DNA from 3 places in the Streptomyces sp. NPDC102437 genome. Region 2 is predicted to be linked to each of the others. Evidence: riboswitches for the same ligand, from Rfam matches in the RefSeq annotation. Region 2 holds a riboswitch; each other region holds the start of a gene.

Region 1 (7,744 bases), on a different contig from region 2:
GACCTCGTCCAGCAGGGCCGGCACCGTGCCCTGGACGGCCGAGTCGAGATGACGGACCAGCAGCCCGGTCTCGCCGTGGTCGGCGACGGCCGCCGCGGTGTCGACCCAGAGCCAGGTGGCCTCCTCCCGGCTGAGGACGTCCTGCGCGTCCTCGGGGTCGGTTCCGTCGTACTCGGCCAGCCAGAGCAGCGCGTAGGGGCGCAGCGAGGGGTCGGCGACGACGGAGCGGACCTCGGGTTCGGCCGGGGCGCCGACGACCCGGAGCGCCTCGAAGGCGAGCCCGCGCAGGAGCGCGTCCTCGCCGCGGGCGACGGCGAGGAGTTCCGCGACGGCGCTGCCGACGGGGCGGGCGGCCAGCCAGGCCCGGTATTCGTCGCGGGCCGGGCCCGGGGTGAGCCGGGCACAGCCCAGCAGCATGTCGGCGGCGGACTGCTCGATGTTCCCGGCCGGGCTCTGGGCCGCGACGCAGATCTGTTCCAGCTTGACCCAGACCGCCCAGTTGCCGAGCGGGGTGAGGGTTGCGTGGCCGGCGCCGAGGGTCAGCGCCCCGACGGCGGCCAGGCCCTCCAGGGCCCAGTCCAGCAGGAGCGCCACCAGGGCGGCGGGGTGTGCGGCGGGCGCGGTGTCGGCCGGTGCGGGCAGCGGCTGGGGTCCGTAGGGCACCTCGCAGCGCTCCTCGCGCAGTTCCGCGACGCGCTGTCCGAGCAGGTCCAGCAGGGCGGGCACGGTGACCGGGCCGGCCGAGAGCTGGAGGAGGGAGAGGACCTGCGGCACGGCCTCGACGGCCTCGGCGACCGCGGTGGACTCGATGTCCGCGGGTGCCGGGTGGACGAGCGACCAGGCGTCGAAGAGCGCCACCCAGCCGCGGAGCACGGCGGAGTCGTCGCGGTCCCAGGCACGCAGCCGCCAGCCGGGGCGTGCGGTGTCGCCGTGGAGTTCGACGAGGCCGGCGAGCCTGGCCCGGTCCCAGCCGGAGCGCACCTGGGCCGGGGACAATTCCAGAGCGGCCGCGGCCCGTTGGAGCGCCTGGGCGGCGAGCGGTGGTGCGCCGGGGATCGCGCCGTCGGCCGCCCAGCGGGCGATCCGTACGGCATCGGCGAGGGCCGTCCTGGCCTGCCGGGCCAGTTCCGACCGGGGCGGGGTGCCCTCCGGTGGGCGGGGTGCCGGCCTGGTGCGCCGGGTGGTCACGGCCTTGCGGGCGGTCGCAAGGGGTCGCGGGCGGACAAGTCGCAGCCTGGAGTCGCGCGGGTTACGGGACGTCACGGGAGCAGTCTTGCCCCTGACGGCCCGAAAGCCCAAACGGAACCCGAATTCCCGGTGGAGGGGCTGGTGGACGGGGCCCTGGACCAACCGGCCGAACCCTCGCATCACCTCACATCAGGGGCGTGAGGAAGCGGCGCAGGGTCTCTTCGTAGTGGGCCGGATCGGCATTCCACATTGCCGCATGCGGAGCCTGCGGTACGGCGTGCAGCGCGATCAGCTCCGGGCGGCGGGCGGCGAGGTCGCGGGAGGGCTGCCAGGGGGCGAGCCGGTCGTCGGGTCCGTGGAAGATCAGGGTCGGGGCGCGCAGTGCCGGGGCGAGGGAGCCGTCGAGCAGCCGGGCGCCGTGCAGTCCGGTCTGCCCCTCGGCGGCGCGGACGGCGAGCGGCAGCAGGGCGGCCGGGACGCCGCGGGCGAGGGCCAGGGCGCGCAGCGTGGTGGCCCAGTCCAGCACCGGGGAGTCCAGGACGAGGCCGCAGATCCGGTCGCGCAGCGCGGAGTTGACGGCCGCGAGCAGCGCCATGGAGGCGCCGGTGGACCAGCCGTGCAGGACGACCTTCTCGGCTCCGTACCGCACGGCGAAGCGGATCGCGGCGTCCAGGTCGCGCCATTCTGATTCGCCGAGATGAGCGAGGCCGTCGGGGGGCCTCGGGGCTCCGGCGTCGCCGCGGTAGGCCAGGTCGAGGACGGGCAGCCGCAGGCCGTGCAGGAAACCCATGACGTTCATGGGGTGTTCCCGGGTGGTGCCGATGCCGTGCACCGTGATGACCCAGGTGTCGCGGGGGCCGGGCAGGAACCAGGCGGGCAGGGTGCCGAGTTCGCCGGGGATCTCGACGTCGCGGTGGTCCAGGCCGAGAGCCGAGGACGGGTCGCCGCTGTGCAGCTGCGGGGTCACCCGGACCTTGGCGCCGATCTCCAGGCTGCCGCGGTCGACGCGTTCCAGTCTGCGGACGACGGTGTCGGGGGCGTGGTGGGCGTGCTCGATCACCGGGCCGACCACGGCGTGGACGTCCTTGCCCGTCAGTCCGTACGTGCCGGGCCGCAGGGCGGTGAAGGAGCGGGTCAGGGTGACCTGCCCGGCCGCCGTGGCGTGCACGGTGAGTCTGCGGTCGGCGGGGAGGGGCCGCCCGGACGGTGCCCTGAGGGCGGCGTCGCTGGCCCACCGGCCGGCCGCGACCGCTGCCGCACCGACGCCGAGGATCGTGGTGACGGCTGCTGCCGTAACTGTTGCCGGGCGCACCGCTTCAGTCTCGTGGCGGGTGCGGGACCCTGCCAGTGGACGGGGCAGCCCCTACGCCGTCCGGTGGACCGGACCGGCGGGGTCAGCCCGGTTGTCCGTACGCCTTCAGCGCCTCCTGCACATCGTCCAGCTGCTCCGGGGAGAGCAGGCTCGGGACGCGTCCGGGGACGGAGCTCGCGGCGAGCCAGAGCCGGCAGAGCCATTCCAGCTGGGCGGTCCGGTCGTACGCCTGGTCCAGGGTGGCTCCGTAGGTGACGGTTCCGTGGTTCTGGAGCAGGCAGCCGGTGCGGTCGCGCAGGGCGGCGAGCATGTTCACGGCCAGCTCCTCGGTGCCGTAGCGCGCGTAGGGGGCGACGCGGACGTGGCCGCCCAGCATGGCGGCGGCGTAGTGGACCGGGGGGACCTCGGGAACCAGTGTGGAGACGGCGGTGGCGTGCACCGCGTGGGTGTGCACGACGGCGGCCGCGTCGGTGTTCCGGTAGACGGCGAGGTGGAGGGGGAGTTCGCTGGTCGGGGCGAGTTCGCCGAGTACGCGGTTGCCCTCCGGATCGACGCCGACGGCGTCCTCGGGGCCCAGCCGGTCGTACGGCACTCCGCTCGGCGTGACCAGGATGGTGTCGCCGACCCGTGCCGAAACGTTTCCCGAGGTCCCGACGACGAGGCCCTCGGCCGCCGTCCGCCGGGCGGTGGCGACGACGCCGTCCCAGGCCCGTCCGATCGCGTCCCGCTGCTGATCGCTCATGCGCCGATCCTGTCAGCCCCGGGGGCAAACGGGTATGCGATCGGCCACAGCCGTGCTCCGCCAGGAAACAGGGCCGTACCCCGCCGGCGGGCCGGGCCACGCCCCGCAGAACGGCCGGGGCGCACCCCCTGCGGCAACAAGCGGAATGCTTCGGCTCCGCTTTGGAACACCACAGCGCCCTGCCCAGTTCATCTTCCGTTCACCCAGATTGCCTACGGTCCACATGCCAATGACGTCGAACGATTGCCTGGGTAAATGGAACACATCACGCTGCTACTCGCGATTGTGATCGTGACAGCTCTAGTGTTCGATTTCACGAACGGTTTCCATGACACCGCGAACGCGATGGCGACCACCATCTCGACCGGTGCACTCAGACCGAAGACAGCGGTGGCCATGTCCGCCGTTCTCAATCTCGTCGGCGCGTTCCTGTCGGTGGAGGTCGCGAAGACGATCTCCGGCGGGATCATCAACGAGGACGGGCTGCGGACAGAAGTCATCTTCGCGGCGCTCGTCGGCGCCATTCTGTGGAACCTGCTGACCTGGCTGGTCGGACTGCCGTCCAGCTCCTCGCACGCCCTGTTCGGCGGCCTGATCGGCGCGGCGGTGATGTCGGCCGGCTGGTCGTCCGTCAACGGCGGCACCGTCGTCACCAAGGTGCTGCTCCCCGCGGTCGCCGCCCCGGTCGTCGCCGGTCTGGCCGCGCTGCTGGCCACCAGGCTGACGTACCGGATCGGCGGCAAGGTCCGCAACGACGCCCAGGAGAAGGCCACCGCCAAGGGTTACCGGGCCGGCCAGATCGCCTCGGCCGGGCTGGTCTCGCTCGCCCACGGCACCAACGACGCGCAGAAGACCATGGGCATCATCACCCTGGCCCTGGTCACCGGCGGCGTCCTGCACCCGGGCTCCAACCCGCCGGTCTGGGTCATCGTCTGCGCCGGTACGGCCATCGCGCTCGGCACCTACCTGGGCGGCTGGCGCATCATCCGCACCATGGGCAGCGGCCTCACCGACCTCAAGCCGCCGCAGGGCTTCGCCGCCCAGACCAGTGCGGCCACGGTCATCCTGGCCTCCTCGCACCTCGGCTTCTCCCTCTCCACCACCCAGTCCTGCTCCGGCGCCGTGATGGGCGCGGGCCTCGGCCGGCAGGGCGGTGTGGTCCGCTGGTCCACCGCCACCCGGATGTTCGTCGCCTGGGGTCTGACCCTGCCGGCCGCCGGTCTGGTCGGGGCGGGCGCGGAGCTCCTCACCAAGCAGGGCACCTGGGGCGTCGTGGTCGTCGCGGCGCTGCTGGTCGCGGGCTCCGGTGCCATCTGGCTGGTGTCGCGCCGCAAGCCGGTCGGCCACGGCGACGTCGCCCCGTCGGACGGCGGCACCGAGCCCGCGGGCGTCGTCACCCAGGCCATCGCCGCCGTCAGCCCGCCGCCCACCGCGGCCGCGGCCCAGACGCCGGACCTGAACCTCATGACCACCATTCCGGCCCCGGCCGGAACCACCCAGGACCCGGCGCGACCCGCCACCGTCTGAGCCGGCCGTCTAAGGAATCAGCATGAACATCGACTGGGCAGCCCTCGGCTCCGTATTCGGCGTCTCCCTCGTTGTCACCGTCGCGCTGGTGGGCCTCTTCACCCTGGGCATCGTCGGCCTCTCCAAGCAGCCGGAACCGGCGGCGCAGGGCGGCTCCGGCGGCTCGCTGCTGCTGGCCCGCGCCGGCGCGTACGTCTGCTTCGGGCTGTGCGCGGCGGCCGTCGCGTACGGGATCTATCTGATCGTCGCCTGAGCCGCTCCCGCGCACGCTCTCCCGTCGGGCCGGACACCACGTGTGTCCGGCCCGATGTGCGTCTCAGCACACTGCGCCGTCGCAGGTCAACGGCAGGTTGACGGGCGTTCGCAGAGCGTGGTGGACTGCCGGAGCCAATTACGGCGACAGCAGAGGAAGCCGGTGCGAATCCGGCGCGGTCCCGCCACTGTCACCGGGGAGCGGTCCCCCACACCGGAAGTCACGGCTCGCGCGAGCGGGCTGGAAGGCCGGGGGAACCGCGGATCCGGGAGCCAGGAGACTCTCGTCGCCGGTCACGTCGAACCAGGGCGCGGACCCTGAGTGAGGACATATCGCCATGCCCGGCTGCCGTGCGTCCGTTGTCCCGGTGCTCTCCACGAGAGCCTTTTGTACAAAGGTCCGCCGAGGCGCGACGGCCGGCTGAGCCGTGCGAGCCGACCGCATCTTCGCGTACGGCGCCACGGCCGGCCTGATCGGCGACCTGCTGCTCGGTGACCCCCGCAGGGGACACCCGGTCGCCGCCTTCGGGCGGGCCGCGGCGGGCGTCGAGCGCCGTCTGTGGCGCGATCACCGCGGCTGGGGCACGCTGCACACCCTCGTCTGCGCAGGAGGCGCCGCAGGCGGTGCCGCGCTGCTCACCCGTGCCGTGCGCCGCAGCCCCGCCGCCTCCGTGGCACTGACCGCCGCCGCCACCTGGTCCGTCGTCGGCGGTACGTCCCTGGGCCGCGAGGCGCGGGCCATCGGCTCCGCCCTGGCCGCCGGTGACATCGAGCTGGCCCGCGAGCGGCTGCCGCATCTGTGTGGACGCGACCCGCACTCCCTGGACGGACCGCAGATCGCCCGCGCCGTGGTGGAGTCCGTGGCCGAGAACACCTCGGACGCCGTGGTCGGCGCCCTGGTGTGGGGTGCGCTGGCCGGGGTCCCCGGGCTGGCCGGTTTCCGGGCCGCCAACACCCTCGACGCCATGGTCGGGCACCGCTCGCCCCGGCATCTGCGCTACGGCTGGGCCTCGGCCCGCCTGGACGACCTCGCGGGCTGGCCGGGCGCCCGGCTCACGGCCCTCCTCGCCGTGGCCGCCGGGGGGCGCCCGCGTGGCGCGGTCCGCGCCTGGCGGGCCGATGCCGCGAAGCACCCGAGCCCCAACGCGGGCCCGGTGGAGGCCTCGTTCGCGGGTGCGCTCGGCGTACGGCTCGGCGGGACCCTCGCGTACGGCGGCCGGGTCGAGCACCGCCCCGTGCTCAACGGGGAGACGGGCCGGGCGGTGGAGACCGCGGACATCGAGCGCGTGGTGCGGCTGTCGCGCCGGGTGAGTGCGCTGGCGCTCGGCGTGTGCGTGGCGGGACGGCTCGGCGCGGCCCTCGCCGCACGGCGGATCGCGGGGCGCCGGAGCACCGCGACCAACCTGGCGGGACCTCGCACCACAGGACGGAGCAACGCATGAGCGGCGGGCTGCTGGTCGCCGGAACCACCTCCGACGCGGGCAAGAGCGTCGTCACGGCAGGGATCTGCCGCTGGCTCGTGCGCCGGGGCGTGAAGGTGGCGCCCTTCAAGGCGCAGAACATGTCGCTCAACTCGTTCGTCACCCGGGAGGGCGCCGAGATAGGGCGCGCCCAGGCCATGCAGGCCCAGGCCGCCCGCGTCGAGCCGAGCGCGCTGATGAACCCGGTCCTGCTCAAGCCCGGCAGCGACCGCTCCAGCCAGGTCGTCCTGATGGGGAAGCCGGTCGGCGAGATGAGCGCCCGCGGCTACCACGGGGGCAGGCAGGAGGCGCTGCTCTCCACGGTCGTGGACTGCCTGGAGCAGCTCCGGGGCACGTACGACGCGGTGATCTGCGAGGGGGCGGGCAGCCCGGCCGAGATCAATCTGCGGCGCACGGACATCGTGAACATGGGCATCGCGCGGGCGGCGCGCTTCCCGGTGGTGGTCGTCGGCGACATCGACCGCGGTGGCGTCTTCGCCTCGTTCTTCGGTACGACGGCGCTGCTCGCCGCCGAGGACCAGACCCTGATCGCCGGCTATCTCGTCAACAAGTTCCGCGGCGACGTGTCGCTGCTGGAGCCGGGCCTGGAGATGCTGCGGGACCTCACCGGCCGGCCGACGTACGGGGTGCTGCCCTTCGCCCACGGGCTCGGCATCGACGAGGAGGACGGGCTGCGGGTCTCGTTGCGCGGCGCCGTGCGCGAGTCGGCCGTCGCGCCGCCGCACGGCGAGGACGTGCTGCGCGTCGCGGTGTGCGCGGTGCCGCTGATGTCGAATTTCACCGATGTGGACGCGCTGGCCGCGGAGCCCGGCGTAGTCGTCAGGTTCGTGGACCGCGCCGAGGAGCTGTCCGACGCGGACCTGGCCGTGGTGCCCGGCACCCGCGGCACCGTGAAGGCGCTGGCCTGGCTGCGCGAGCGCGGCCTCGCCGACGCGCTGGTACGGCGCGCGGCCGAGGGCCGGCCGGTCCTCGGCATCTGCGGCGGCTTCCAGATCCTCGGCGAGCACATCGAGGACGAGGTCGAGTCGCGGGCCGGACAGGTGGCGGGCCTCGGCCTGCTCCCCGTACACATCCGCTTCGACCGCGAGAAGACCCTGGCCCGGCCCGTCGGCGAGGCGCTCGGCGCGCCGGTCGAGGGGTACGAGATCCACCAAGGCGTGGCGGACGTGCGGGGCGGGGAGCCGTTCCTGGACGGCTGCCGGGTCGGCGCCGTGTGGGGCACCCACTGGCACGGCTCGCTGG
Region 2 (7,744 bases):
CCCGGCGCGTCGCGGGTCGCGTTCCACGGTGACGGCGCGGCAGGAGGGGTGGGTCCGCATCCATTCGATGGCGATGGATCCCGAGCCTCCGCCGATGTCCCACAGGAGTTCGCCTGGGGCCGGTGCGAGCACACCGAGCGTCGCGGCCCGGATGTGCCGCTTCGTGAGCTGCCCGTCGTGCTCGTAGGCCGTGTCGGGCAGGCCGGGTACGGCGCCGAGGCGCAGGGCCTCGGGGGTGCGCCGGCAGTCGATCGCGATGATGTTCAACGGGTCGCCCGGTGGGTGCGGCCAGTGGCCGGCGGTGCCCTCCAGGCACGCTTCGTCCGTTCCGCCGAGTTGTTCGAGCACACGCATCCTGCTCGGTCCGAAGCCCTGTTCGCTCAGCAGCCCGGCCACCGCGGCCGGGGTGGCGGCGTCCGCGCTCAGGACCAGGACCCGCCGGCCGTGGTGCAGGGCGGCGGCCAGCCGGGCGGCGGGGCGGCCGACCAGGGTGACGACCTCGGTGTCCTCCACCGGCCAGCCGATCCGGGCACAGGCGTAGGACACCGAGGACGGGTGGGGCAGGATCCTCAGCGCATCGGTGCCGAGCACTTCGGTGAGAGCCCGGCCGATTCCGTAGAACATGGGGTCGCCGCTGGCGAGCACGGCGATCCTGCTCCCGGCGTGCGCGGCGAGCAGGCCGGGGACGGCGGGCCGCAACGGCGAGGGCCACGGCACCCGTTGTCCCCGGCACGACGGCGGGAGCAGGCCGAGCTGCCGCTCGCCGCCGATGAGAACCTGTGCGTCGACGAGCTCCGTGCGCGCCGCGTCGGGCAGTCCCGCCCATCCGTCGGCTCCGATTCCCACGACGGTCACCGCAGGTGGGACGGGTTGTTCGGGGGGTGCGAGAGTCACGGACGGTACCTCGGTGTTCAGTGGATGACGCAGCCGAACTCTACTGTCCGGCCGTGATCGGGCAGCGGCCAGGTGGCCGCCCCGGTGCCTCGCTCAGGAGGTCACTTTCTTCAGATATGCGGCGAGTGAGCGGATGGCCGCCGGATTGCGTGGGCTTTCCACCAGGTCCGCGTAGTCGAGAACGAAGATCCGGTCGTTCTTGACGGCCGACACGTCGGCCAGTGGCGGAAAGGACTTCAGGAACCTCTTCTTCTGTTCCGCGCCGGTGTCACCGTAGTCGTTGATCACGATCACCTCGGGATCGCGGTCGACGACGGTCTCCCAGCCGACGGTGACCCAGCTGTCCTTGAGGTCCTTCATGATGTGATCACCGCCCGCCTTGGTGATGATGTCGTGCGGTCCGGCGTAGGCGCCGGAGGTCAGCGGCTTGTCCCGCCCGTCGTCGTAGAGAAAGACGCGTGGGCGGTCGGCGCCCTTCGGTGCCCCTGCCCGCGCTTGTGTCACCTGCTTCCGGAACGTCGCGACGAGGCTCTCCGCGCGGTCCTCGACATCGAAGATCCTGCCCAGGTTCCGCAGATCGGTGTACAGCGCGTCGAGTGGCGCCATCACCCCGCGGGCCTTCCCCCGGCCGTTGCGGCACGACTCGCTCAGCAGGTACGAGTCGATGCCCACCCGCCGGAGTTCGGCGGGGGTGAATCCGTCCCCTTCACTGAATCCGTAGTTCCATCCGGCGAAGACCAGATCGGCGTGGGCGTCGATGACCAGTTCCTTGCTGATCCGGTCCTTGGAGAGCCACTTGGTCTTCCCGTAGCCGTCCTTCCAGGGAACGGTGGTGAGGTCGCCCTTGTCCTCGGGCATCACATAGCCCGCCATGTGATTCTCGAGTCCGAGCGCGAACATGATCTCGGTGATGCCGACGTCATTGGTGACCACGCGCTGCGGGGCCTTGTCGTAGGTCTTGCTCTCTCCGCAGTTCTCGATGGTCACCGGGTAGTGGCCGTCCCCGTTCCGGGCAGCGGTCTTCTCTTCCTGGCGGGTGGGCACGTCCGCACCGCAGCCGGTGAGGAGCAGGGCGGCCGCGAGTGCGAATGCGGCGGGGCGTGCGAGCTCGGGCATGGTGGGAGCGGCTCCTCAGGAGTCGGATCGTGCGGGGCGGAGGCGGTCGAAGAGCAGCTGTACGGCGCCGGTCTCCGGATGCGGGACGCGGTGTGCCCGTACGCCGAAGACCTCGGCCAACAGCGCGGGGGTGAGCACATCGTGCGGGGCGCCGGACGCGACGATCCGGCCGTTGTCGATGACGTGGAGCAGGTCGCAGTGGAGTGCGGCGAGGTTGAGGTCGTGCAGCGCGGTGAGGACGGTCAGTCCGCTGCGGCGTACCAGGGCCAGCACTTCCAGCTGCTGTGCGATGTCCAGGTGGTTGGTCGGTTCGTCGAGCACCAGCAGCCGGGGCCGCTGGGCCAGTGCGCGGGCGATCAGCACCCGTTGTTTCTCGCCGCCGGAGAGTGTGAGGAAGCCGCGCTCGGCAAGGTGGCGTGCGCCGACGTCCGCCAGGGCGGTCTCGCACACGAGCCGGTCCTCGTCGGTGGTCCGGCCCATCGACCGCTGGTGCGGCATCCGGCCCATCGCCACGACCTCGGCGGCCGTGAAGTCGAATTCGGCGAACGCCTCCTGGGGCAGTGCGGCAAGCAGGCGGGCCCCTTCGCGCGCGCTCATGCCGTACAGGTCCTCGCCGCCGAGCCGCACCGTGCCCGAGGAGGGGCGCAGCGCCCGGTAGACGCAGCGCAACAGGGTTGACTTTCCACTGCCGTTGGGGCCGACCAGACCAACGAGCTGCCCCTCCCCCGCTCCCAGCGTGGCGTCCTCCACCAGCCGTGCCCCGGCGATCTCGACCGTCAGGGCATCGATGTCGATCCGCATCACGCGCCTCCGAACGTATAGGAGCGGCGGCGCATCAGCAGCACGAAGCACGGCACGCCGATGACCGCGGTGACCACGCCCACCGGCAGTTCGGCGGGCGCGAGCAGCACCCGGGAGAGGATGTCCACCCAGATCAGCAGAACGGCGCCCGCCAGTGGGGCGACGGCCAGCAGCCGGCGGTGGTCGGCGCCGACCAGCATCCGTACGGCGTGCGGCACCATCAGGCCGACGAAGCCGATCGCCCCGCTCACCGCGACGACCGCCCCGGTGACGGCCGCGGAGACCAGGAAGAGCTCCTTGCGCAGCCGTCCCGCGTCCACGCCCAGCGCGGCGGCGGTCTCGTCGCCCATGGCCAGGGCGTTCAGCCGGCGCGCCGACCAGGCGAGGTGGGCGAGGCCGCCGAGCACGGCCCCCGCCGCGATCGGCACGGAGGCCCAGGTGGCGCCGCCGAGGCTGCCGAGCATCCACATCATCGCGGAGCGGGCGGCCTCGCCGCGTTCGGCCGCGAACACCATGAAGGTGGTGACGGCCGAGAAGCCGTAGTACATCGCGGTGCCCGTCAGGACGAGCCGCAGCGGGGTCAGGCCGCGGGCGGTGCGTGCGATCGCGTACACCAGCACCATGGCGAGGAGCGCGGAGAGGAACGCCGCCGTGGAGAGCGCCCAGATGCCCAGCGTTCCGAAGGCGCCGAAGATGAGCACGGCATTGGCGCCGACGGCCGCGCCCGAGGAGATACCGAGGACGAACGGGTCGGCGAGGGCGTTGCGGACCATGGCCTGCACGGCGACGCCGATGGCCGCGAGTCCGGCCCCGACGACCGCGGCCAGCACGGCGCGCGGAAAGCGCAGTTCCCAGACGATGGTGTACGCCGGCACCTGCTCGGGGGTTATCCGGCCGCCGGTCAGCCCGGCCCACAGGCAGTGCAGCACTTCGCCCCAGGAGAGCCCCGATGCTCCGATGCCCGCCCCGCAGACGAGCGAGACCAGGAGCACGGCGCACAGGGTGGCCAGCAGCAGTGGCAGCGACACGCGCCGGGGCGGCGCGGGCCCGGCCGCGGCGCGGGAGGTGCGCGGGGGGACGGCGGGTTTGCGGTCGATGGGTGTGGCCACGGGCGGTCGCTTTCGCCTCGGGCCGTGCACCTACGTGATCAAGGAGCAGCCCGGACGCGAAGCGCCCTGCGCAGCACCACTCGCAGTCCACGGCGAATTGACAGGAGCCTTCACCGCCGCGGGTAATCGGGCTTACGGCGCCCGATGTCGGGCTCCGCCTACCGTTGCGGGTCAGCGCCGGATTTCGACCGGACTTCCCCCGCGGGGCATGTGCAGCTTATAGCTCGCGCGGACAGGTGGTGCGGGACACCCCCACAACGAAGCGGGCGCATGCCTCCGTGCGACCGGCCGGCCCGTTCCGGGGCCGATTCGTGGCGCTCCTGCCTGAGCACCCGACGGTCGCGGTACGGTGCTCAGTTCCGTGATGCGTCCGGGTGGTCGATCCGGGTCGGGAACGGGTCTCCGGTGTCCGAGTCGGCCACGAAGAGCGGTGTCGACCGGCCATGCTCAGGTACCCGTTGACACGCTGCGTGAGGCTGAATCCGTACCCGTCGGGGGTACCCGCGTTTCCCGCGAGCGGGCGCGACGTGCTGAAGGTCCGCGTCGGCCGCCGGCTTCGTACGACCGCCGAATAGGATCCCGGTGGCCGAGCGGGATGCCTGGCGATGGCACGGCAGGGTGAGGAGGGGCGTCGTGGGTCCCATACCGGGTGCGCGGGAAGAGCTGGACCGGCTGGGCCGAGCGCTGCGGGCGCAACTGGTCGAGTTGATCGACGACTTGGCTCCCGGCAGTGATCTGCGCCTGCTGTTTCTCGACGAGCCGCGCATCGTCGACTGGCATGAACCGCTCCGCCACCAGTACTCGGCCGGCTGCTTCGTCGGGAAGCGTCGCGCGAACGTCAGTGGCGCCGCCATCGCGTCTCGCGCGGTCGCCCTGCTCGACTCGGCGGGCTGGGAGTGCGCGACGTCTCAGGAGGACGCCGATGGGACGCCCCGAATCGTGGTCACCGGCCGCCACGACGGCTGCAGCATCGAGGTCCGTGCGATCGAGCACGGGCCCAACGTGTCGTTCAGCGGGCAGACGCCGGCGATGGCCCTGTACGAGCCGGAGGAGTTCCGGTGGCCGGAGCCGGTGCGCACGGCCGATACCCTCACGGCCGGATTTGTGCTGTGCTACGAGTGCGACGGTCTGGGTTGGTGTCCCGGGTGCGGGGGACGCGGCTGGGTGCACGACGAAACCCATGGACGGAAGAACTGCCCGGAATGCCGGCGGAGTCGCGCCTGCGTGATCTGCCGGGGTGCGGCACAGCTTCCCATCTCCGATCTGTCGACGTATCAACGCGGCCATTACCCCGAATTGGGCCTGTAGCGAGTCGTCGTACGTCTGCCTCGCCCGGGGGAAGCAGGCCGCAATCCTCATGTGACCGTTCGATCTCTGCCTCCGTCACACGACACGCGTCGAGCGTGGTGAGGCCCGCCGCGTGTATCAGCTCCCCCTCGCGTCCGATCGGCTTGACCGTGCCTCCGGAGGAGTCGGTGCCCGCCACCACCAGGATCCCCATCTGGTGGGCCGTTCGCACCGCTTCCTTCAGGACCGGCAGATACGCACGCCCGCGCTCGGCCAGCACCGGGTTCGACGAGTCGACGGGTCCGGCGATCGCGCTCAGCGTCGGGGTGAAGGCGGTTGCCCTGCGCCTCATGTCGTGCAGAGTGCGCTCACCCACGAAAACGCCGTGCTCCAGGGAGCGCATGCCGGCCCGGACCGCGTCGTCGCAGCCGCGCTCGCTGTAGCTGTGGCACAGCACGCCCTTGCCGCCGCGCCGTGCCGTCGCCACGACCTCGTAGAGCTGCTCGTACGAGTAGACCTGGGCCAGCGGGTCCTGTTCCGGCAGGCCCGCGCGCTCGTTGACGCGCGTCTTGATCACGTCGGCGCCGCGGGCGAGGTTCACCTCGACGACCCGGCGCAGCGCCTCGGCGGAACGGACGCCGCCCTTCGACCGCGCGAGGGGGGTGAGGTCCGGGTCGGCCAGGATTGGGTCACCCAGGGGACTGCGGGACGAACACACTGAGGACGACCAGCCAGTCGAGGAAGTGGTTCCAGACCCCGGCGAGTGCGGCGGCGGTTCCGATGATGCCCAGGACCAGGGTCATCAGACGCATCCGGGTGTTGGTCAGGTGCGACCAGCTCAGGGCGCCGTTGTAGAGGCAGTGGCTGCAGACCGAGCCGAGATTGACGAAGACGAACACCGCGGCGAGGGTGCTCAGGAGGGCTCCGTGGCCGCTGGTGAGGATGGGCAGGAAGTTCCCGCCGACGGTCGGGGCCGAGGCGATCGCTCCGGCCGCCACGACCAGGCCGCCGGTGATCTGGGCGACGAGGCTGGCTATGGGGAACGCGGTCGCGGTGGCGAGGACTGCTTCCCTGCCGTTCCTGGACCATCGGGTGAAGCCGGCGGTCATGGTGCCGGAGTCGGCGAAGGTGGCCATGATGAGCGAGACGGCGGCGCCGAAGGTCAGTGTGCTGTTTCCCGGGGCGCCCTGGTAGTCGAAGACCGCGCCGAGGTCGTGGTCCCTGGCGACGATGACGAGGGCGATCACACCGACGACGATGAACAGGGGTGCGGCCACGGCGCCCAGCCATGACAGGGCGCGGATGCCCAGATACGTGATCGCGATGAAAGCGGCCCCGGCAGTACGGCGACCAGTTGCTCGTGCCGGCCGAAGGCATGGTGGAGGGTGGCGCCGGTGTTGGGCGATCTCCTCCTCGACGGGGACGTTGTCACTGAAGAGCATCACGTGCAGGTTGTTCTCCAGGGCCTCGCGTCCGGCGTAGGCGCCGTTGACCGCGATCACCGCGAGGTTGGCGTCCGGGTTGTGCGCCGCGGCCGCCGCGACAGTCCGGTGGGTGACCGCGTGGGCCCCGCCGGCCGGCTTTTTGTGCACGAGGAGGGCTTCGACCTCGGTCAGCGCCTGCTCGGTGTCGGTGTCCTCACGGGTTACGAGGACGATCACGAGGTCACCGTTGGTGGCGGCCGCGAGCTCGGTCGTGAGGAGACCGAGGTTGTTCAGCACGCCTTTGTTCGTCTCGGTGCCCATGGCCACGAAGGCATGGTCCACCCCGTCCAGGGTGTTGGCCTTGGTGGAGATGGACATCAGCTACACCGAGTCGAAATAGGTGTTCTTCTTGATGACTGCTGTGATGCTCACAGCGAACCTCGCAGTTCCTTTCCAGGTGGAGTCCGGTCAGCAGGCCGGACAGGGTGTCGGTGCCGGAGGTGTGGCCGATGGCCAGCGCGCGGCGGACCGGGTTGCGGAGGGTTTCGGTGACCTGCGCCTCGCTGCGTCCGGCGGTCGCGGCGAGGGCGTGCAGTACCGCCGGCCAGGGGTCGCGTACGCGCCCGGCCAGGGCTTCGCGCAGGGTCGTCAGGCTCAGCAGCGTCGTCCGCCCGGGGCGGTCGCCGAGCACTGCGGCAAGGGTGCGGGCGAAGGGGCGCAGGCGGGTGCCGGTCAGCGCGGACAGCAGGGCAGGTCCGGTGAGGAAGTCGTCGCCGGACATGCTGGTGATGCTGACGGACGGTGACTTCGTCAGCGAGAACTGGGGGACGGCCGAGCAGCGGGACATTCTCACGGCCTCACCGGAGGCGATCTCCCGACTGGCCTTCGCCGAGGGGCCGATGAAGCCGAAGGTCGACGCCGTCGTACGGGTCGCCCAGGCCGGCGGGCGGGCTCTCATCGGTCCCTCGAACGGCTCGACGACCTCCTCGACCGGAACATCGGCACGGAGATCCGCCCGGATGTCCCGGACGGCATCGTCTACGCCTGAGGGCCAGAATCCTTCGTCTGGATCAGGCAAGGGCAGGGACCGGGGCACGCGAGCCCGGCATGATC
Region 3 (7,744 bases), on a different contig from region 2:
CCGTGACGTCGGCGACCGGCTCGGGCACCTCGGCGGTCCGCGCGCCGCGCCCCAGCAGCCGGGCCAGCACACCGCGCCGCACGGGGGAAGGGCTCAGCGGCACCGGGGCGGGAGCGGCCACCGGCCCCGGAGCGGGAGGACGCACCGCCGCCAGCCGTTCGCGCAGGTCCGCCGCCCGGCGCCGGGCATCGCGGACCGAGAGCGGCAGCGGCTCCCACCCCGCCAGCCGGCCCAGCGCGACGACCGGCGGGCGGACCGGGGAGACGGCCATGACGTCCGCGGGCCCGCCCACGACCGGGGCGGCGCCCGGCGACGGCAGCAGGACGACCCGGTCCGCGTACTGCACCACCCGCTCCAGCCGGTGCTCCGCCATCAGGACCGTCGTACCCAGGTCGTGCACCAGCCGTTGCAGCACGGCGAGGACCTCCTCGGCCGCCGCCGGGTCCAGGGCGGACGTCGGCTCGTCGAGGACCAGGACCTTCGGGTGCGGGGTGAGGACGGAACCGATCGCGACCCGCTGCTGCTGACCGCCGGAGAGCGTGGCGATCGGCCGGTCGCGCAGGCCGGCGAGCCCCAGCAGGTCCAGGGTCTCCTCGACCCGCCGCCGCATCACGTCGGGCGCCAGGCCCAGCGACTCCATGCCGTACGCCAGCTCGTCCTCGACCGTGTCGGTGACGAAGTGGGAGAGCGGGTCCTGGCCCACCGTGCCCACGAGGTCGGCGAGTTCACGCGGTTTGTGGGTACGGGTGTCACGCCCGTCGACCGTGACCCGGCCGCTCATCGTGCCGCCGGTGAAGTGCGGCACCAGACCGGAAACGGCACCCAGCAGCGTCGACTTGCCGACCCCGGACGGGCCGACGAGCAGCACCAGCTCGCCCTCGGGCACGGTCAGGTCGACCCCGGACAGGGTGGGGCGCTCCGTCCCCTCGTACCGCACCGAGACCTGCTCGAACCGGATCACTGGATCTCCTTGGAATTCGCCGCACCCGCCGCCGCGCCCACCGCGCCCACCGCACCCACCGGCGGCACCGGCGCCACCACCGCGGGCAGCAGCCCGATCAGCACCGCCGCCGCGGGCCACAGCGGAAGCACCGGCGCGACCAGCGGGACGACCCCGGGGTGCAGCGCCGACTCGTCGACAACGCCCGCCCAGATCATCGCCCCCGCCACCGCGACACCCGAACCCGCGACCAGCCAGGCCCGCGCGCCCCACCGGTCGGGCCGGTAGCGGGTACGGACCGAGCGGGCCCCGCCGAGCCGCAGCCCGGCAATGGCGGCGACGAGCCCGGCGATCAGCACCGGCAGCCCGTACACCGCGCCCTGCGCGGCCAGCAGCCCGTACGTACCGGCGCACACTCCGAGCAGCCCGCCGAGCGTGAGGACGTTCGTGGTGCGGCGGACGGCGGGCGGGACCTGGGCGGTACGCCCGTAGCCGCGCGCGTCCATCGACGCGGCCACCGCGACCGACCGCTCCAACGCGCCCTCCAGGACCGGCAGTCCGATCTGCAGGACCGCCTTGATGCCGCCGGTCGCACGGCCCCGCAGCCGCCGTGCGGTGCGCAGCCGCATCACGTCGGCGACCATGTTCGGCGCGAACGTCATCGCGACGACGACGGCGACCCCCGCCTCGTACAGCGCGCCCGGCAGCGACTTCAGCAGCCGGGCCGGGTTGGCGAGCGAGTTCGCCGCCCCGACGCAGATCAGCAGCGTGGCCAGCTTCGCCCCGTCGTACAGCGCGAAGAGCAGCTGCTCGGTGGTGACCCGGCCGCCGATCCTGACCCCCTTCGCCCAGTCGGGCAGCGGCACTTCGGGGAGCGTGAACACCGTGTGCGTACCGGGGATCGGCGAACCGAGGAAGACGGAGAAGACCAGCCGCACACCGACGACGAACAGCCCGATCCGGATGAACGCCCCGTACGAACGGGCCCACGGCGCGTCCGTACGACGCGCGGCGACCACGTAGCCGGCCACCGCGATCAGCAGCCCGAGCAGCAGCGGATTGGTGGTCCGGGACGCGGCGGTGGCGAGTCCGAGCGCCCACAGCCACCACGCCCCGGCGGGCAGGGCGTTGCTCCGGGTCGCCTCGGGGGCGCGCAGCGGACGACGGCGCGCCAGGACCGCGGAGCCGGTCTGGGCGGTCATCCGCGGCGGCGGCGGGACTGCACTACCGCGGCGATGCCGAGCAGAAGCACGGCACCGACACCGACGAGCACCCCGGCGGACGGGCCGAAGGAGCCGCCGGAACCGGAGGACGCGGCGGATCCGGCCGGTGTGGCCGAGGCGGACGCCGATCCGGCGGGCGTGCCCTGCCCGTCGCCGGAGACCTGTTCGCCGCAGCCGGAGCCCGGGTAGCCGGTGATGGCGCAGAGCATCGCGTCGCTGCTGTAGCGCAGCGGCTTCGCCACCGAGGCGAGCGCCTCCGCCGCGCTCGCGTCCGGGGCGACCCGCGCACACGCGGTACGCGGCGCGGGCGGCGTCTCACCGGCCGGGGCGTCCGCGGCCGTGCCCGGGTCGATGACGAGCGCTATTCGCTTGGTGCCGTCCTTCGCCGGGGTGTCCGCGCAGATCTTCGCGAAGTCGGGGGCGCGGCGCGGCTTCGCCGAGTCCTGGGAGTCCTCGCTGACCGAGAACCGGAAGCCCTGCACCGCCCCGTCGTCCGGCCGGACCAGGGACGGGCCCTGGGTGGCGTACGTCCAGTCGGAGCCGGCGCTCTCCCAGAACGACCAGTACCGGTAGCCGGCCGCCTGGGCCGGTACCGCGCCGAGCAGGGCCCAGACGGCGCCCAGGACCACCAGCAGCGCGGTGGTCCGTCCCGCGCGCCTCACGGCTGCCTGTTCTTCCGGCGACCGCTGATCAGGAAGAACGCGATCGCGGCGAGGACGAGGCCGATGCCGATGTACCACCACACGCCCCCGATCACGTCGTCGCCGCTGTGGACCTGGTCCTTCTCCGTGGGCTCGTACCCGGTGTCGGCGGACGGGTCGGGCGTCACCACGGCGGCGGGCTCGGGGCCGGCCGCGTTCAGCCGGGCTACCAGGTCGACGCCGCCGAAGTCCCGGGCGTTGTCGCCGGTCGCGTGGGCGGCAAGGATCAGCTGGGCGTAGGCGGCGGGGCCGCTTTGGGCGGCCCAGTCCGCGGAGTTCTTCTTCAGCCAGGAGATGGCCCCCGCCGCCTTGTCCTGGTGGCCGGCCGCGGAGAGCGCGACGACCGCGTCCGCGGTGTTGCCGAAGTCGGGCTGCGGGGTGGTGTCGGTGGCACCGGGCATCGGCGCCTGGTTCAGGTGGCCGCTGCCGGCGAGGGCACCGGTGAGGTAGTGGGCGCCGTTCTGGGCGGCCTGCTCGGGCGTGAGCCCGGAACCGGGCCGGCAACTGGGCGCCTTGCCCGCGGCGTTGTTCCCGACCGCCATCGCCTTGCCCATCGTGCCGAGCACGGCGGCCGCGGTGGCGTCCGCGTTGGCGGCGAGCCCGCCCTTCTTGTCGGCCTGGTACGCGAAGGCGCCACCGTCCTTCCCGCCGCACGGGATCGCGAGCGTGAGCAGCGGGTCGTAGGGGGTCTTGCCGCCGGGCGTCGTGATGTCCGCGAGCCGCTGCCCCTGGCGGGCGAGGGCGCCGATCACCAGGGAGGTCGAGTTGGCGTCACTGGGCGCGCCCGCGGTGTAGCCCCAGCCGCCGTCCTCGTTCTGCACGGACTTCAGCCAGCGCACCGAGTTGTTCACGGTCTCGCGGTGCCCGCCCACCTCGACCAGGGTCTGGGTGGCGGCCGCGGCGGCATTGGTGTCCCGCACGGTCTTCGCGTCGCACGGCTTGGCGGTATCGGGCCGGAACGCGGCGTAGGAACCGTCGGCGCACTGCTGGGAGATCAGCCACTCCACCGACTTCGCGGCCGGGGTGACCCCTTCGAGCCGCTGGGCGAGGAAGGCCATCGACTGCCGCCACACGCCGTCGTAGGTGGGGTCCGCCGTGCCGTACAGCCCGGAAGGCAGCGCGACGGACGGCGAGGGCGACGGGGACGGCGCTGCCACCGCGACCGGCGCAGCGGCCGCGCAGAGCACGGCGGCGGTGGCGGCGAGCGTTGCTGCGCTGCGACGTACGGTCATGGCGGGCGGGGCCTCTCCTGCGGGGTGAACCGGGCACAGGCACGCTCAGGCACCAGGCTCCGGCTCCGTATACCTCGACGGTGCCGACCACCGGGGGATCCGGTGGTCCGAGCCGGTCACGACCGCGGACAGGGCATTCCGACTCACCGCCTGCGAAGACGGTTCACGGCTGCGTGGTCAGTGCCGGATTCGCACCGGCTTCCCCCTGAACGGGCATGATGACGACCCGCACACTGTACCGGGCGGGTCCGGGCGGGGTCCGGGCCGGGAGGAGCGCCCCTGATCACACCGAGACGTACATCACGCCGTTCCGCTCCGCACCGCAGGCCGCGCTCGCGCCGCGAGGCACGCGACCGTCACACCGCGCCGCACCCCACCGGACCGCCACGCCTCGCACAGCAGCGCACGCCACCGGACGCTACCGCCAACACCGCGAGGCACTCCACCCCTCACACCGCGACGTACGTCACGGGATCGGTGCCCGCCACCGCCTCCGCGCGCCCGAGCTTCACCAGCCGTCGCAGATGCGCCTCCGCCTCCGAGACGGCGATGTTCCGGGAGCCGTGCGGGATCTGCTCCCAGGGCCGGTTCCACTCCATCCGCTCGGCCAGCTCCCACGGCGTCAGCGGCTCCGCCAGCAGCCCGAGCAGCCCGGTCAGCCGTTCCTCGTGATGCCCGAGGAGCTCCCGTACCCGCCCCGCCGCATCGGTGAAGGCGTACTGGTGGGCGGGCAGCACCTCGGCGGCCCCGAGCCGGCCGATCCGCTCCAGCGAGTCGAGGTAGTCGCCGAGGGGGTCGGTGGCCGTGGCGTCGTCCGGGTCTTCGTACAGCCCGATGTGCGGGCTGATACCCGGCAGCAGGTGATCCCCCGAGAAGAGCCGCCCCCGGCCCGGCAGACTGCCGGGGTGCTCCTCCTCCAGGTGCAGGCACACATGCCCCGGCGTGTGCCCCGGCGTCCAGATCGCCCGCAGCCTGCGCCCCGCCAGATCGAGCAGCTCACCGGGGACGATCTCGCGGTCCGGGAGCGCGGCCCGCAGCCCTGGCAGCGTCCGCATCCGGCCCCCGTCGGCCGCGGCGGCCCGCAACGGCGCGAGATGCGCCTCGGGCGCTCCGACCGCGGTGAGTTTGGCCGCGAGATACGTCAGCCACCTGCCGGGTTCGGACTCCCGGGTACGGCGCACGATCGCGGTGTCCGCCGCATGCATGGCGATCCAGGCCCCGGAGGCCTCGCGCACCTGCCCGGAGAGCCCGTGATGGTCGGGGTGGTGGTGGGTGATGACCACCCCGTGGATGTCGGCCATCTCCGTACCGACGGCGGCGAGTCCGGCGCAGAGCGTGTCCCAGGCCTCGGGGTCGTCCCATCCGGTGTCGATCAGGACCGGTCCCCGATCGGTGTCCAGGACGTGCACGAGGGTGTGGCCGAGCGGATTGTCCGGGATGGGCACCTTGATGCTGTGCACGCCCCCGCCGTGGTCGGTCACCTGCGTCATGAGGTCCCCATCTCTCTCGGCGACGTGCGGCTGCGATCCGTCGCGCCCGCGTGTGGGCGCGTCGGGCCCACTGTAACGAGAACTTGTTCCAGTAGTAGCCCCGGTCGACCATCTGGTTCGGGGTGTTGTCACGGACGTGGACTACTGGAACTGGAACTGGTATCAGTTCTGACACAGAGTCAGATCCTGAGTCGGACACCCGGTCGGACATCGAGTCGGATGTCGACCCGGACCGGACGTCGATTCGGGCAACGCACCGCGCCGCGGGAGGCAGCAGTCATGACCGAGCTTGTCGAACACGGAAAACTGTTCATCGGCGGGGAGTTGGTCGATCCGCTGGGCCGGGACACCATCGAGGTCGTCTCGCCCCACACCGAGCAGGTCATCGGCCGGGTGCCCCATGCCTGTGAGGCGGACGTGGACGCGGCCGTCGCCGCCGGGCGGCGGGCGTTCGACGAGGGGCCCTGGCCCAGGATGAGCCTGGACGAGCGGATCGCGGTGGTGACCAGGATCAAGGACGCGTTCGCCGTCCGGTACGAGGAGATCGCCCGGGTCATCAGCTCGGAGAACGGCACGCCGTACACGTCGAGCGTCATGGTGCAGGCCCTCGCCGCGATGATGGTGTGGGACTCGGCGATCACCGTCGCCCGCGAATTCGCGTACGAGGAGCGGCGGAGCGGGGCGCTCGGGCCGTTGCTGGTGCGGCGGGAGCCGGTCGGGGTGGTCGCGGCCGTGGTGCCGTGGAACGTTCCGCAGTTCACCGCCGCCGCCAAGCTCGCGCCCGCGCTGCTGGCCGGCTGCTCCGCCGTGCTCAAGGTCTCGCCCGAATCGCCGCTGGACGCCTACATCCTGGCCGAGATCGCCGCCGATGCCGGACTGCCGGAGGGCGTGCTCTCCATCCTTCCGGCCGACCGCGAGGTCAGCGAGTACCTGGTCGGGCACCCCGGCGTCGACAAGGTGTCGTTCACCGGGTCGGTGGCCGCCGGGCGCCGGGTGATGGAGGTCGCCTCCCGCAATCTCACCCGGGTCACCCTGGAGCTGGGCGGCAAGTCCGCCGCCGTGATCCTCCCCGACGCCGATCTGGACACCGCCGTGGCGGGCATCGTCCCCTTCGCCTGGATGATCAACGGCCAGGCGTGCGTGGCCCAGACCCGCATTCTCGTACCGCGCTCCCGCTACGACGAGACGGCCGAGGCGTTCGCCGCCGCGGCGGGTGCGCTGAAGGTGGGCGATCCGCTCGACCCGGCCACCGAACTCGGCCCGCTGGTCGCGCGACGCCAGCAGCAACGCTCGCTGGACTACATCAGGATCGGGCAGGACGAGGGCGCCAAGATCCTTACCGGTGGCGGACGTCCGGCGTCCCAGGAGCGGGGCTGGTACGTCGAGCCGACCCTCTTCGGAGACGTGGACAACTCCATGCGCATCGCCCGCGAGGAGATCTTCGGCCCCGTCATCTGCCTGCTGCCGTACGGCGACGAGGACGAAGCCGTACGGATCGCCAACGACTCCGACTACGGCCTCAGCGGCAGTGTCTGGACCGCCGACACCGAACGCGGCATCGACATCGCCCGCCGGGTCAGGACGGGCACGTACAGCGTGAACACCTTCAGCCTCGACATGCTCGGCCCGTTCGGCGGCTACAAGAACTCCGGCCTGGGGCGGGAGTTCGGACCCGAGGGGTACGGCGAGTACTTCGAGCACAAGATGATCCACCTGCCGGCCGGATACGAGGGGGCGTGATGGGGGACCGCTGGGCCGTCGAGGTCGACCGGAGCATCTGCATCGGCTCCGGGATGTGCCTGAACCACGCGCCGGGCCGGTTCGCGCTGGACTCCGCCCGGCAGTCGCGCCCGTCGCACCCGGAGACCGATGCCGACGAGAAGGTCCTCACGGCTGCCGAGGGGTGCCCCGTCGAGGCGATCACGATCACGCTGACCGGGACGGGGGAGGTCGTCTTTCCGCCGGAGGACTGAGGGCCGAGGAGGACCGAGGGCCGTCCGGCGGGTCACTTGTCGAAGACGAATGAAATGTGGTCGTCATCCAGGTACTTGATATCGATCTCGCAGCCCTTGTGTACCTGAGAAGAGCGGCGGGCAAGGATGGTTTCCCTGCCCTCCGCGTACTTGGTTTCGCCGTCCTCGTGTCATGAGAGACGGTA

What was found. Region 2 has a riboswitch for cobalamin ahead of ACIRJP_RS05500 (FecCD family ABC transporter permease). Riboswitches for the same ligand answer to the same signal wherever they lie in the genome.
Region 1: it holds a riboswitch for cobalamin, as region 2 does, so the genes downstream of both, ACIRJP_RS31225 (cobalamin biosynthesis protein) here and ACIRJP_RS05500 (FecCD family ABC transporter permease) in region 2, are expected to answer to the same signal.
Region 3: it holds a riboswitch for cobalamin, as region 2 does, so the genes downstream of both, ACIRJP_RS23895 (prenyltransferase/squalene oxidase repeat-containing protein) here and ACIRJP_RS05500 (FecCD family ABC transporter permease) in region 2, are expected to answer to the same signal.

Annotation. Positions count from the first base shown of each region.
Region 1 is NZ_JBIWKI010000031.1:61,075-68,818, forward strand. It holds gene ACIRJP_RS31200 (hypothetical protein) at 1-1,188, opposite strand, end outside; gene ACIRJP_RS31205 (alpha/beta hydrolase) at 1,373-2,500, opposite strand; gene ACIRJP_RS31210 (class II aldolase/adducin family protein) at 2,583-3,242, opposite strand; gene ACIRJP_RS31215 (anion permease) at 3,498-4,769, shown strand; gene ACIRJP_RS31220 (hypothetical protein) at 4,792-5,022, shown strand; cobalamin riboswitch at 5,174-5,305, shown strand; gene ACIRJP_RS31225 (cobalamin biosynthesis protein) at 5,450-6,463, shown strand; gene ACIRJP_RS31230 (cobyric acid synthase) at 6,460-7,744, shown strand, end outside.
Region 2 is NZ_JBIWKI010000003.1:112,727-120,470, forward strand. It holds gene cbiE (precorrin-6y C5,15-methyltransferase (decarboxylating) subunit CbiE) at 1-894, opposite strand, end outside; gene ACIRJP_RS05490 (ABC transporter substrate-binding protein) at 988-2,010, opposite strand; gene ACIRJP_RS05495 (ABC transporter ATP-binding protein) at 2,026-2,811, opposite strand; gene ACIRJP_RS05500 (FecCD family ABC transporter permease) at 2,811-3,920, opposite strand; cobalamin riboswitch at 4,020-4,153, opposite strand; gene ACIRJP_RS05505 (hypothetical protein) at 4,554-5,228, shown strand; partial or broken gene ACIRJP_RS05510 (amidohydrolase) at 5,308-5,929, opposite strand; partial or broken gene ACIRJP_RS05515 (cytosine permease) at 5,975-6,952, opposite strand; gene ACIRJP_RS05520 (DUF2877 domain-containing protein) at 6,873-7,589, opposite strand.
Region 3 is NZ_JBIWKI010000019.1:27,080-34,823, forward strand. It holds gene ACIRJP_RS23880 (ABC transporter ATP-binding protein) at 1-961, opposite strand, end outside; gene ACIRJP_RS23885 (energy-coupling factor transporter transmembrane component T) at 958-2,142, opposite strand; gene ACIRJP_RS23890 (SCO2322 family protein) at 2,139-2,825, opposite strand; gene ACIRJP_RS23895 (prenyltransferase/squalene oxidase repeat-containing protein) at 2,822-4,096, opposite strand; cobalamin riboswitch at 4,206-4,341, opposite strand; gene ACIRJP_RS23900 (MBL fold metallo-hydrolase) at 4,546-5,586, opposite strand; gene ACIRJP_RS23905 (aldehyde dehydrogenase) at 5,866-7,326, shown strand; gene ACIRJP_RS23910 (ferredoxin) at 7,326-7,559, shown strand; gene ACIRJP_RS23915 (hypothetical protein) at 7,730-7,744, opposite strand, start outside.